2 regions of the Variovorax sp. S12S4 genome follow, and region 2 is predicted to be linked to the other one. Evidence: riboswitches for the same ligand, from Rfam matches in the RefSeq annotation. Region 2 holds a riboswitch; the other holds the start of a gene.
The links. Region 2 has a riboswitch for glycine ahead of M0765_RS16180 (ABC transporter substrate-binding protein). Riboswitches for the same ligand answer to the same signal wherever they lie in the genome.
Positions count from the first base shown of each region.

Region 1: another riboswitch for glycine. It lies ahead of M0765_RS12150 (D-amino acid dehydrogenase); the one in region 2 lies ahead of M0765_RS16180 (ABC transporter substrate-binding protein).

Region 1 covers NZ_JALPKR020000002.1:2,481,202-2,486,448, reverse strand. Annotated here, with positions in the region: gene rfbD (dTDP-4-dehydrorhamnose reductase) at 7-897, opposite strand; partial or broken gene rfbB (dTDP-glucose 4,6-dehydratase) at 894-1,975, opposite strand; glycine riboswitch at 2,069-2,168, shown strand; glycine riboswitch at 2,203-2,308, shown strand; gene M0765_RS12150 (D-amino acid dehydrogenase) at 2,400-3,701, shown strand; gene M0765_RS12145 (FIST signal transduction protein) at 3,719-4,999, opposite strand; gene M0765_RS12140 (PhaM family polyhydroxyalkanoate granule multifunctional regulatory protein) at 5,045-5,247, opposite strand, start outside.
Region 2 covers NZ_JALPKR020000002.1:3,276,232-3,281,478, reverse strand. Annotated here, with positions in the region: gene M0765_RS16185 (ABC transporter permease) at 1-695, opposite strand, end outside; gene M0765_RS16180 (ABC transporter substrate-binding protein) at 720-2,303, opposite strand; glycine riboswitch at 2,495-2,624, opposite strand; gene M0765_RS16175 (hypothetical protein) at 2,789-3,574, opposite strand; gene M0765_RS16170 (NADPH-dependent FMN reductase) at 3,684-4,274, shown strand; gene M0765_RS16165 (IclR family transcriptional regulator) at 4,307-5,101, opposite strand; gene M0765_RS16160 (type II 3-dehydroquinate dehydratase) at 5,169-5,247, shown strand, end outside.

The DNA of each region.
Region 1 (5,247 bases), 800 kb from region 2:
GCGCGTTCAAAGGGTCTCGCGCAGCATGCGGGCGACGCCTTGTTGCCAGTGCGGCAGCACCAGGCCAAAGGTGGATTGCAGCTTGCGCGTATCGAGGCGCGAATTGGCCGGCCGCGTAGCGGGCGTGGGGAAGGCACTCGTGGGTACGGCTTCGACCTGTTCGGGGCCGGCCTTGAGCTCTACGCCGGCTTGGCGCGCCTGCTCAAGCACAAAGCGTGCATAGCCGCACCAGGTGGTCTCGCCGCCGGCCACCGCGTGATACAGGCCGGCTTTGGAAGGGTCTTGCAAAGTGGCACGAATCGCATGCGCCGTGACATCGGCCAGCAGTTCGGCACCTGTCGGGGCGCCAAATTGGTCGTCGATGACGGTCAGCTTGTCGCGCTCCTTGGCAAGCCGCAACATGGTCTTGGCGAAGTTGCCGCCGCGCGCGGCAAACACCCAGCTGGTGCGAAAGATCAGGTGCTTGGCGCAGTGCTTGGCCACCAACTGTTCGCCTTCGAGCTTGGTGCGGCCATACACACTGAGTGGGCCGGTGGCATCGTCTTCTTGCCAAGGCTTGCTGCCGCTGCCATCGAACACGTAGTCGGTGGAGTAATGCACCATGAGTGCACCGATCTGCCCGGCGGCTTCGGCCACCACGCCGGGCGAAGTGGCGTTGAGCTTGCGCGCGAAGTCGGGCTCGCTCTCGGCTTTGTCCACGGCCGTGTGAGCCGCGGCATTGACGATCACGTCAGGCCGCACCTTGAGCACAGTCTCGGCCAACTGGTCGGGACGGCTGAAGTCGGCGTTGAAGTCGGTGCTGTCGAAATCGAGCGCCACCAGTTCGCCCAGCGGCGCGAGGCTGCGCTGCAACTCCCAGCCGACCTGTCCGCCCTTGCCCAGCAGCAGCAGCTTCATGCGGTGGCCTTGGCCGCGGGTGCGGCGTCGTATTGCTTCTCGACCCATGCGCGGTACGCGCCGCTTTGCACGTTGCGCACCCATTCGGCGTTCGCGAGGTACCACTCGACGGTCTTGCGGATGCCGGTGTCGAAGGTTTCGGCGGGCTTCCAGCCCAGCTCACGCTCCAGCTTGCGTGCATCGATCGCGTAGCGCCGGTCGTGGCCGGGGCGGTCGGTAACGTAGCTGATCTGTTCCTTGTACGGTTTGCCATCGGCGCGCGGGCGCAGTTCGTCGAGCAGCGCGCACACGGTGTTCACGATCTCGATGTTGGGCTTCTCGTTCCAGCCACCGACGTTGTACGTCTCGCCGAGCTTGCCGGCCTCGAGCACGCGGCGAATGGCGCTGCAGTGGTCCTTCACATAGAGCCAGTCGCGCACCTGCATGCCGTCGCCGTACACCGGCAAGGGCTTGCCAGCCAGGGCGTTGACGATCATCAGGGGATGAGCTTCTCGGGGAAGTGGAACGGCCCGTAGTTGTTGGAGCAGTTGGTGGTGACCACCGGCAGGCCGTAGGTGTGGTGCCAGGCGCGCACGAGATGGTCGCTGGCGGCCTTGCTGGCTGAGTAGGGGCTGTTGGGCTCGTACTTGTTCTCTTCGGTAAAGGCGGGGTCGGTCTTGGAGAGCGAGCCGTAGACCTCGTCGGTCGACACGTGAAGGAAGCGGAAGGCAGACTTTTGCTCAGCCGGCAGTGCGCTCCAGTAGCCGCGCACCGACTCGAGCAGGCGAAAGGTGCCGAGCACGTTGGTTTGCACGAAGTCTTCGGGGCCATGGATAGAGCGATCCACGTGCGATTCCGCGGCAAAATTCACGATAGCGCGTGGCTTGTGCTCGGCCAACAGGCGATCGACCAAAGCGCTGTCGCCGATGTCGCCCTGCACGAAGATGTGGTTCGGGTTGCCGTTGAGCGAGCCGAGCGTCTCGAGGTTGCCCGCATAGGTCAGCTTGTCGAGATTCACGATGGACTCGTTGCTCTGCGCCAGCCAGTCGAGTACGAAGTTGGCGCCAATGAAGCCCGCGCCGCCGGTTACCAGGATCATGAGTCTCCCCGAAGTTTCGAATCAATGACAATTATCCCATTGGTCGAATTGTCAAAAATCCATGGTCGGCTCTTCGCGGTCCCAGCCTACAATGGCGTTAATGCAGGAGAGCGAGTAGTTCTTTTTACTACTCCACCGAAGGCGCAAACTCCCATAAACGCTCAGGTCGGCCGAACGAAACCGTTGAAGTTCTTTCAAAGAGTTTCGTGGCATGTACTGCACCAACTGACACGCCGTCTGGAGAGCCATCACCTTGCGTGATGCACCGAAGGAGCAAACCCGTTGCGGGCGCAGCGGGTGAATCTCTCAGGTACCGAGGACAGGGGGAGCGGCAACTTGTGACGGTGGTCGTCCGGTTGTTTGCTATTTATTCGATAGCAACCTCGCCCGCGGTTCAAGCGCTTCAACCTCAAAGGTACTTGAAATGCGCGTGATCGTTCTTGGCGCCGGCTTGCTCGGCGTGACCTCGGCTTACTACCTCCAGCAACTCGGCCACGAAGTAACCGTCATCGACCGGCAGGCCACCCCCGCCGCCGAGACCAGTTTTGCCAACGGCGGGCAGATCTCCGTCAGCCATGCCGAACCCTGGGCCAATCCGAGCGCACCGCTCAAGGTGCTGCAGTGGTTGGGCAAGGAAGACGCCCCGCTGCTCTTTCGCATTCGCGCGGACATGCGCCAATGGCTCTGGGGCTTGCAGTTCCTGCGCGAATGCACCCCCGGCCGCACGAAGCACAACATCGAGCAGATCGTGCGCCTGGGCACCTACAGCCGCGAAGTGCTGCAGCAATTGCGGCGCGACACCGGCATCGCCTACGACCAGCGCACGCAAGGCATCCTGCACTTCTATACGACGCAGAAAGAGTTCGACAGCGCTCTTGCGCCCGCCGAGCAGATGCGCGCACTCGGCTGCGAACGGCAAGTCATCTCCGCGGATGAGGCAGTGAAGATCGAGCCCGCCCTGGCCCACATCCGTTCGCAATTGGCCGGCGCCACTTACACGGCAGAAGACGAATCCGGCGACGCCAACCTCTTCGCACGCGAAATGGCACGCCTTGCGACAGCAGCCGGCGTGAAGTTCCTCATGAGCCACACGGTGACTGCGCTGCGCGAAGCGGGCGGCAGCATCGACCACGTGGAAGCTACCGACAGCGAAGGCCGCTTCCAACGCATTCGCGGCGACGCCTTCGTGCTTGCGATGGGCTCATTGAGTCCGCTGTATGCCGCGCCGCTGGGCATTCGCCTGCCGATCTATCCGGCCAAAGGCTATTCGGTCACGCTGCCAGTCAAAGACGCGACGAAGGCGCACCAGGTTTCGCTGACCGACGACGAGTTCAAGCTGGTGTTCTCGCGCTATACGTCGGCCTCCGGCGACCGCCTGCGCATTGCCGGCACGGCCGAGCTCAATGGCTACGACCGCGACTTGAACCGCGTGCGCTGCGAAGCGATCGTGCGGCGCGTTGAACAGCTCTTCCCCGGCGCCGGCGACACCACGCAGGCGCAGTTCTGGACCGGCCTGCGCCCCGCGACGCCGAGCAATGTGCCTTTGATCGGCAAGACGAAGCTGCCCAACCTGTACCTGAACACCGGGCACGGCACGCTCGGCTGGACGCATGCGTGCGGCTCGGGCAAGTCGGTGGCGCGGATCGTGAGCGGGCTTGCACCCGAAGTCGATTTTGCGTTTGCCGGCATGCCTACGCCAGCAGCGCGCCTGCTCCAGCCGGCCTGATCTGGCCGTGGCGGCGGTCAGTCGTTGCCGGTAAACACCGTCAACACCCCCGTATACCCATACAAGTGGTGCCGGGCAATCTCCCCCGCCGCAAAGAAACCGACCAGCGGCACGTCGCCCAGCGCGTGCCGCACGATCTGCAACTCGGCGCCCGGTGCGCCGAAGTGTGGCCCGCCGCGCCCCGAGCAGCTCACGTACACGGCACCCGCGATGCGGCGCGCCGGGTGCGGCGCTGCTTCGGCCTCCCCGGCCGCCACCGCGCGCGCGGTGGCCAGGGTCTGTTCTTCGGGCTCCAGTTCTTCGCGGATTTCCGCGCAGATGCGCATCAGGTCGGCGCGTGCGGCCTGTGCATTGCGCCGACAAAAGGTCAGGCGCATGCCGGCCTCGGCCACGTCGGCAATGGCGATGCCGCGCCGCGTCGGGTCCAGCCCGATGATGTGGCGCACCAGCACGTCGGCGCCCAGGTCGCCGGTGCGGCGGATGCCGTCGCTGCCCGCATCCGCCAGGCCCACCAGGGTGGCGCGCACGGCGTCGATGGCTTCCTGCGGGCGCTCAAGTGACACCTGCAGGTCGGCCAGCAGCACGTCGAGTGCGGGCTCGCCATCGAGCTTGAGCAGCAGGTTGCCGTCGGCCTCGGTGATCTCGCGCTCGCGCCCCGCGCCGGAGCGCAGCGGCTGGCAGCCTTGCGTAACGCGCGACACCAGCCGCACGCCCTCGCCGAACACCACGCCCGACAAGCCACCCGAGAACACGCCGCCCGCAGCGCCGTGGCCGCGGATGTTTCCGTTGCCGCCGACCGCAAACTGCAAGGCGCCCGCACGGCCTGACGAGAGGCCGCCGAACAGATAGCCGGTGTCGGTGCGGCCCGCCATCTCGCCGATCAATTCGGTGAGATCGGGGGTGGCCGGGTCCGCATGCACCAGCGCCGTATGCGCCTCGAAACCGCTCATTTCCGAGTTGCCCAGTGGAGCCACGCCGGAGAACACACGATATTGGTCGCTCGGCAGCGCGCAGAGCATCAGGCTCAGGCCGGGCTCGTCGAAGTATTCGGCATTGTTGGCCGACACGCCGATGCCGACGGTGCCGGACCAGTCGGTCACCTCCGGAAGCTCGGCGCTCAGGTGGTCGAGGATGTCTTGCGCATCGGACGCGTAGTGGTCGGTGATGTAGAGCAGCCCGAGCGTCGGCGCCGACGCGTAGTCGGGCAGCGCCATCTGGGCGCGCAACTGGGCCAGCACAAGGCCGGCCGCCATGCGCCATTGCGGATGGGTGGCGTGACCGGAGGGAAACAACTTCATGATGCGTGCCAACCCGTTCTCTTCAAGATGTGTGTATGTATGACGTCAGCGCCGTCCGGTCGTTCGCTTTCGCGCGGCGGTCGGCGCCTTCTTTTTGGCGGCGGTTGCTGTCGCCTTCCTTGCGGCCGGCTTTGAAGCTGCGGGAGCGGCGGCCGGTGCGGGCACCTTGAGCTGAGCCGCGTCGTGCAGGGCCGACGTCGCAATCTGCTGGAACTGCTCGGTCAGCGAACCCCACCATTGCATCGGAT
Region 2 (5,247 bases):
AGCGCATGCCGCATGAGCACACGTTTTTCTGAGATGCCCTTGGCGCGCGCAGTGCGGATGTAGTCTTCGGTCATGGCCTCGGCCACGGCCGCACGCGTGACGCGCGCAATCAGCGCTACATAGATGATCGACAGCGTGATCGACGGCAGGATGAGGTGCTTGATCCAGGGCAGCGGCCCCTGGCTCAGCCGCTGGTAGCCCTGCACCGGCAGCCACTGCAGGTGCAGCGCAAAGATCCAGATGAGCACATAGCCGATCACGAACGCCGGTATGGAAAAGCCCATGACCGAAAAGCCCATCAGCATGCGGTCCAGCCAGCCGCCGTGCCGCCAGGCGGCAACAACCCCGAGCGGCACCGCGACGAGGATGGTGACCACCAGCGTCACCGCCGCGAGAGACACCGTCGGCTCGATGCGCTGGCCGATGAGCTCCACCACCGTCTTCTTCATGAAGTAGGATTCGCCCAGGTTGCCTTGCAGCAAGCGGCCGCTCCAGCGCACGAACTGCACGGGGAGCGATTCGTTCAACCCCAGTTGCTCGCGCACCTTGGCGATGTTCTCGCTGGTGCCGCTGTCGCCCACGATGGCGGCCGCCGGATCGCCGGGCGCCAGCCGGAGCATGAGAAACACGATCAGCGCAACGATGACGAGCACCGGCACGGTCGACAGGATTCGGCGCGCAAGGAAGATCAGCATGGGGTTTCCAGAAAAGAGCGCCCGTCAGTTCTTCTTGATGTTCCAGAACACGGCAACGGGCGAGCGCACCACGCCGCTCACCGCAGCCTTGCGGTAGGCGGTGAGCGGCTTGTATTCGCCGATGGGCGCGTAGATGCCGGTGTCGTACACGCGCTGCTGGATGGCCGTGGCCAGCTCCTTGCGCCGGGGTTCGTCGGCCGTCGCGAGGAAGTCGGATTTCAGCTGCTCCAGCTTCTCGTCGGTGGCCCAGCCGAACCAGCCCTTCTCGCCGTTGCCCGTGAGCGGCGCATAGAACATCGGGTTCATGTTGTCGGCAATGCCCCAGCCGGTGATGAAGAGATTCCAGCCGCCCTTGTCGACCGGGTCTTTCTTGGCGCGGCGCGTCACCAGCGTGGGCCAGTCCATCGACTGCATGTCGACATTGAAGCCGGCCTGCTTCAGCAGCTGCGCCATCACGGGCGGAAACTTGTTGAGCAGTGCAAAGTCGGCCGGGTACATCAGCACCACGGGCTTGCCGTCGTAGCCGGCATCCTTCAGCAGGGCCTTGGCTTTCTCGAACTGCGGCTTGCCGGTGAAGTAGCCGGTCTTGTCGCTGGCGAAGATCGTGCCGCACGGGTACACCGATGCGCAGCTGTTGTAGAGCTCCTTATGCACCATCTGGGCGCGCATGAGCGCCTCCTGGTTGATGGCCATGATGGCGGCCTGCGCGATCTTCGGGTTGTCGAAGGGCGGAATGACGTGGTTCAGGTGCAGCGCGAACGAGCCCTTCGGAATCGGGTTGTCGACCGTGATGGACGTGTTGCCCTTCAGCGCCGTGTACTGCTCGGGCGGCAGCCACTCGATCATGTCGACCTCGCCGTTGGCAAGCGCATTGGCCTGCGTTTGCGCATCCTTCAGGATGATCCATTCCATGCGGTCCACATACACGTTCTTGCCGCCCGCCGTGCCCGAGGGCGCTTCGGCGCGGGGCACGTATTTGGCGTTCTTCAGGTACACGATCTTCTCGCCGGGGCGGTACTCGTCCTTCTTGAAGATGTAGGGGCCCGATCCCGTGGCGTCGTCGATCTGCTTGTCGGGCGGCGTGGCGGCCACGCGCGCCGGCATGATGAAAGGCGGATTCGACGAAGGCTTGCTCAGCGCGTCCAGCACCATGCCGAAGGTGTCCTTGAAAACCAGCTTGAATGAGTTGGCGTCGACGGCCTCGGCCTTGTCGAGCGCCGCATACATCTTCTGCCCCAGCCCGTCGCGCTGGCCCCATCGCTTGAGCGACGCCAGCACGTCTTCCGAGGTCACCGGCTTGCCGTCATGAAATTCCAGGCCCTTGCGCAGCGTGAACGTCCAGGTCTTGCCGTCGGCGCTGGTGGTGTACTTGTCGACCATCTGCGGCTTGACCTTGCCCTGCTCGTCCACACCGAACAGCGTGTCGTACACGGCATAGCCATGGTTGCGCGTAATGAACGCGGTGGTCCAGATCGGATCGAGAATCTTCAGATCGGACTGGGGCACCACCCGCAGCACCTTGCCCGCTTCTTGTGCGAACGCGCTTGCAACGCCAATAGCGAGCATGGCGCCCACGACAACGGCTTTCAGGTTTCGTTTCGACAGCATCTTCGGTTCTCCGGTTGAAAAAATCGTGAGGAAAGTCAGCGAAAAACGGGGGCGATTCGGGCAGGCGCCTGCGTGCGTGCGCAGGCCTCGGCACACCCGATGAAGAAGGGAACGATGCGCGGTGCGCTCTGGCAAAGGTCATGAAGAAGAAGGCTCCGGAAGCGCGCAAGGCCACCCCGCGCACTGCGCGAGATGCCCCTGCTGTCCTTTGGCCTGAGAGATTCACCATGCACGCTCATCGCGCATGGCTTGCCCCTTCGGCGGCCGCCCTCGGAGTCCTTTTGTTCAGGACGCCGGGCAGCGCTCTCCAGCGTTAGTCATTCATCCAGTCTGGGGACCTGAGCGTTACGGGCTGTCGCCTTCGGTAATGCACTAACTCGAAGCACCGAGCCGGCATTTCTCCTGGATGGTTTCTTCTAAGCAGAATGCGTGCCACTCGGGCGCGTGCGCACAGGGGCGCACGCGGATGGAAACGCGCACCGAAGCTACTGCGGTCCGCCGCAGAAGCTCACCCTTTCGGTGGTCTTGGCGGTGAAGTGAAGACGCGTGGTGGTGGTGCCGCTGGCGGGTGTGTTGGCGGGCCACTCGCTCTGCAGCCACGTGTATTGCCAGCTGTAGGGTCCGCGCGGCTTGTTGGGTTCTTCGTAGGCAATGCGAAGGCTGCCGTTGCTCTCGTCGTGGCAATGCTTCGAACTCTTGTATTCCTTTTCGCTGAAGCAGGCGCGGATCATCTTCGAGCAAGAAAAAGGAATGCCCTCGTGGACGGCCCGGGTGTCGTCCAGCGGCACGAAGTCGGCCTTGCTGAACGAGGCGCCGCCGCCCGAATACATCTCGGACACGGTCTGCAGCACGGCCATGGCCCATTGCCCTTCGGCCAGCGGATAGAGTGCCGGCGCAAGCGAAAGGCGCGTGTCGGACATGCCGGCTGCGGCGTCTTTCTTCATGCCGGCCACATAGGCGCTGAAGTCGTGCAGGCGCTCGATCTGCCAGGTCTTCGCGTCCTTGTCGCGCCTGATGCGCGCCATGGCCAGCGGCTCGGCCGAGAGCACTGCAAAGCTGTTTGCCGCGGCGCCGCGCAGCCGGTACAAGCCCAGCGCATGCGGGTCGCAAGGCTGCGGCAGCAATGCGCACAGGCGGGCGCGCCAGTCCGGATCGACCGACTGCGGCTTCTTGACCGCATCGAGCACCTGCGCCGAGGGAGCGGCGAACACATGGCCGGCCGATGCGGCAAGCACCATGGCGGCAGTGCAAAAAGCAGGCGGCTTGTTCATGCCGGAATGGTAGCCAGAGGATTCGAAAGATGCTGCTACCAAATGCGCCGACATGCCAATGTTGTAGCCTTCGCCCCGTGGCCGCCCGGCCTCGACAACGGAGCGACGAATGGCTGACAAGATCCTGGTGTTCTACGGTTCCTACAGGTCGGACCGCATGGGCATTCGCCTGGCCGACTACCTGGTGGCGGGCCTCGGCGCGCGAGGTGCCGAGGCCGAACTGATCGACGCGCAGGCGGTGGGCCTGCCCATGCTCGACCGCATGTACAAGGAGTACCCCAAGGGCACCGCGCCCGCCCCCATGGAAGCGCTGGCGCAGAAGATCCGCGGCGCGGACGCCTTCGTCTTCGTGACGGGCGAATACAACTGGGGCCCGCAGCCCGGCCTGAAGAACCTCACCGACCACTTCCTAGAAGAATGGTTCTGGCGGCCTGCTGCCGTTGCCAGCTATTCGGCCGGCCGGTTTTCAGGCGTGCGCTCGGGCACCGTGTGGCATTCGATCCTGTCGGAGATGGGCATGGTCGTCGTCTCGAGCACGCTCGCCGTCGGGCCGATCTCGCAAACGCTCGACGCGGACGGCAAGCCCACGGGCAGTGCGGGCGAATCTCTCCAGCGCTCATTCGGCCGCTTTGCCGACGACCTCGCGTGGTGGACCGACGCCGCGCGCGAGCAGCGGGCGCGCAAGGCGCCGCCTTACTGAGAAGCCGGGTCTGGCAAGCCGGGTCGCGCCGCTCAGCCCTTGCCCAGCGAAGGGCGGCCGAACAGGCTCGACGCGTTGCTGATCGGCCCGAGCTCGGCCGTTGCGGCCAGCAGCGCGGGCGCCAGCTCATGCATGCGCTCGCTGCCAAGGCGCGTGCGCGGCCCGGCAATGCTGATGACGCCGATCACTTCCTTGCGGCGGAACACCGGCGCCGCCATGGCGGCCATGCCGGGCGCGAAGACTTCGTCGATCATGGCGTAGCCGCGCACCCGCGCCGCATGCAGAAAGCCCAGCAGCGCGCGAATGGTGGTCGGCGCCTTCGGACCGTATTCCGCCGGCGTGCCGAAGCCTTGGCGCGAGACCAGCTCCAGTGCGCGTTCGTCGCTCAGCGTCATCAGCCACGCGTGGCCGGAAGACGTGCACGACAGGCGCGCATCCATGCCCATGTCCGGGTCGTAGCGCAGCCCCGCCTGTCGCGTGCCCTGCGACTTGGCGACCCAGGTGAGGCGGTCTTCATCCACGATCGAAAGGCGCACCAGTTCGCCCGATGCCTGCGCGAGCCGCTCCAGCAGCGGCTCGGCAATGTTCACGATGCCGGCGCCGCTCAGGAAGCCGAGGCCCAGCGACACCACCTTGGTCGTCAGCACATAGTCGCCCTGCTTGCGCGTCTGGCGAACGTAGCCGCAGCGCTGCAGGTCGGCCAGCAAGCGGTGGCAGGCGCCAAGCGGAATGTCGAGCTCGGAGGCGAGCAGCGTGAGCGGCAGCCCCTGCGGATGGCGTGCAAGGTGCTCCACCATGGAAAGGCCGCGGTCGAGTGAGATGCTCATATTCTGCATTATGAAAGCAGTTTCCAGTTTGGAAAGTCTTTCGTGGCCGCGCCGAAGAATCGGCCGCATGAGTTCCATCGTCTACATCCTTAACGGCCCCAATCTCAACCTGCTGGGGGTGCGCGAGCCGCACCTGTATGGCAGCA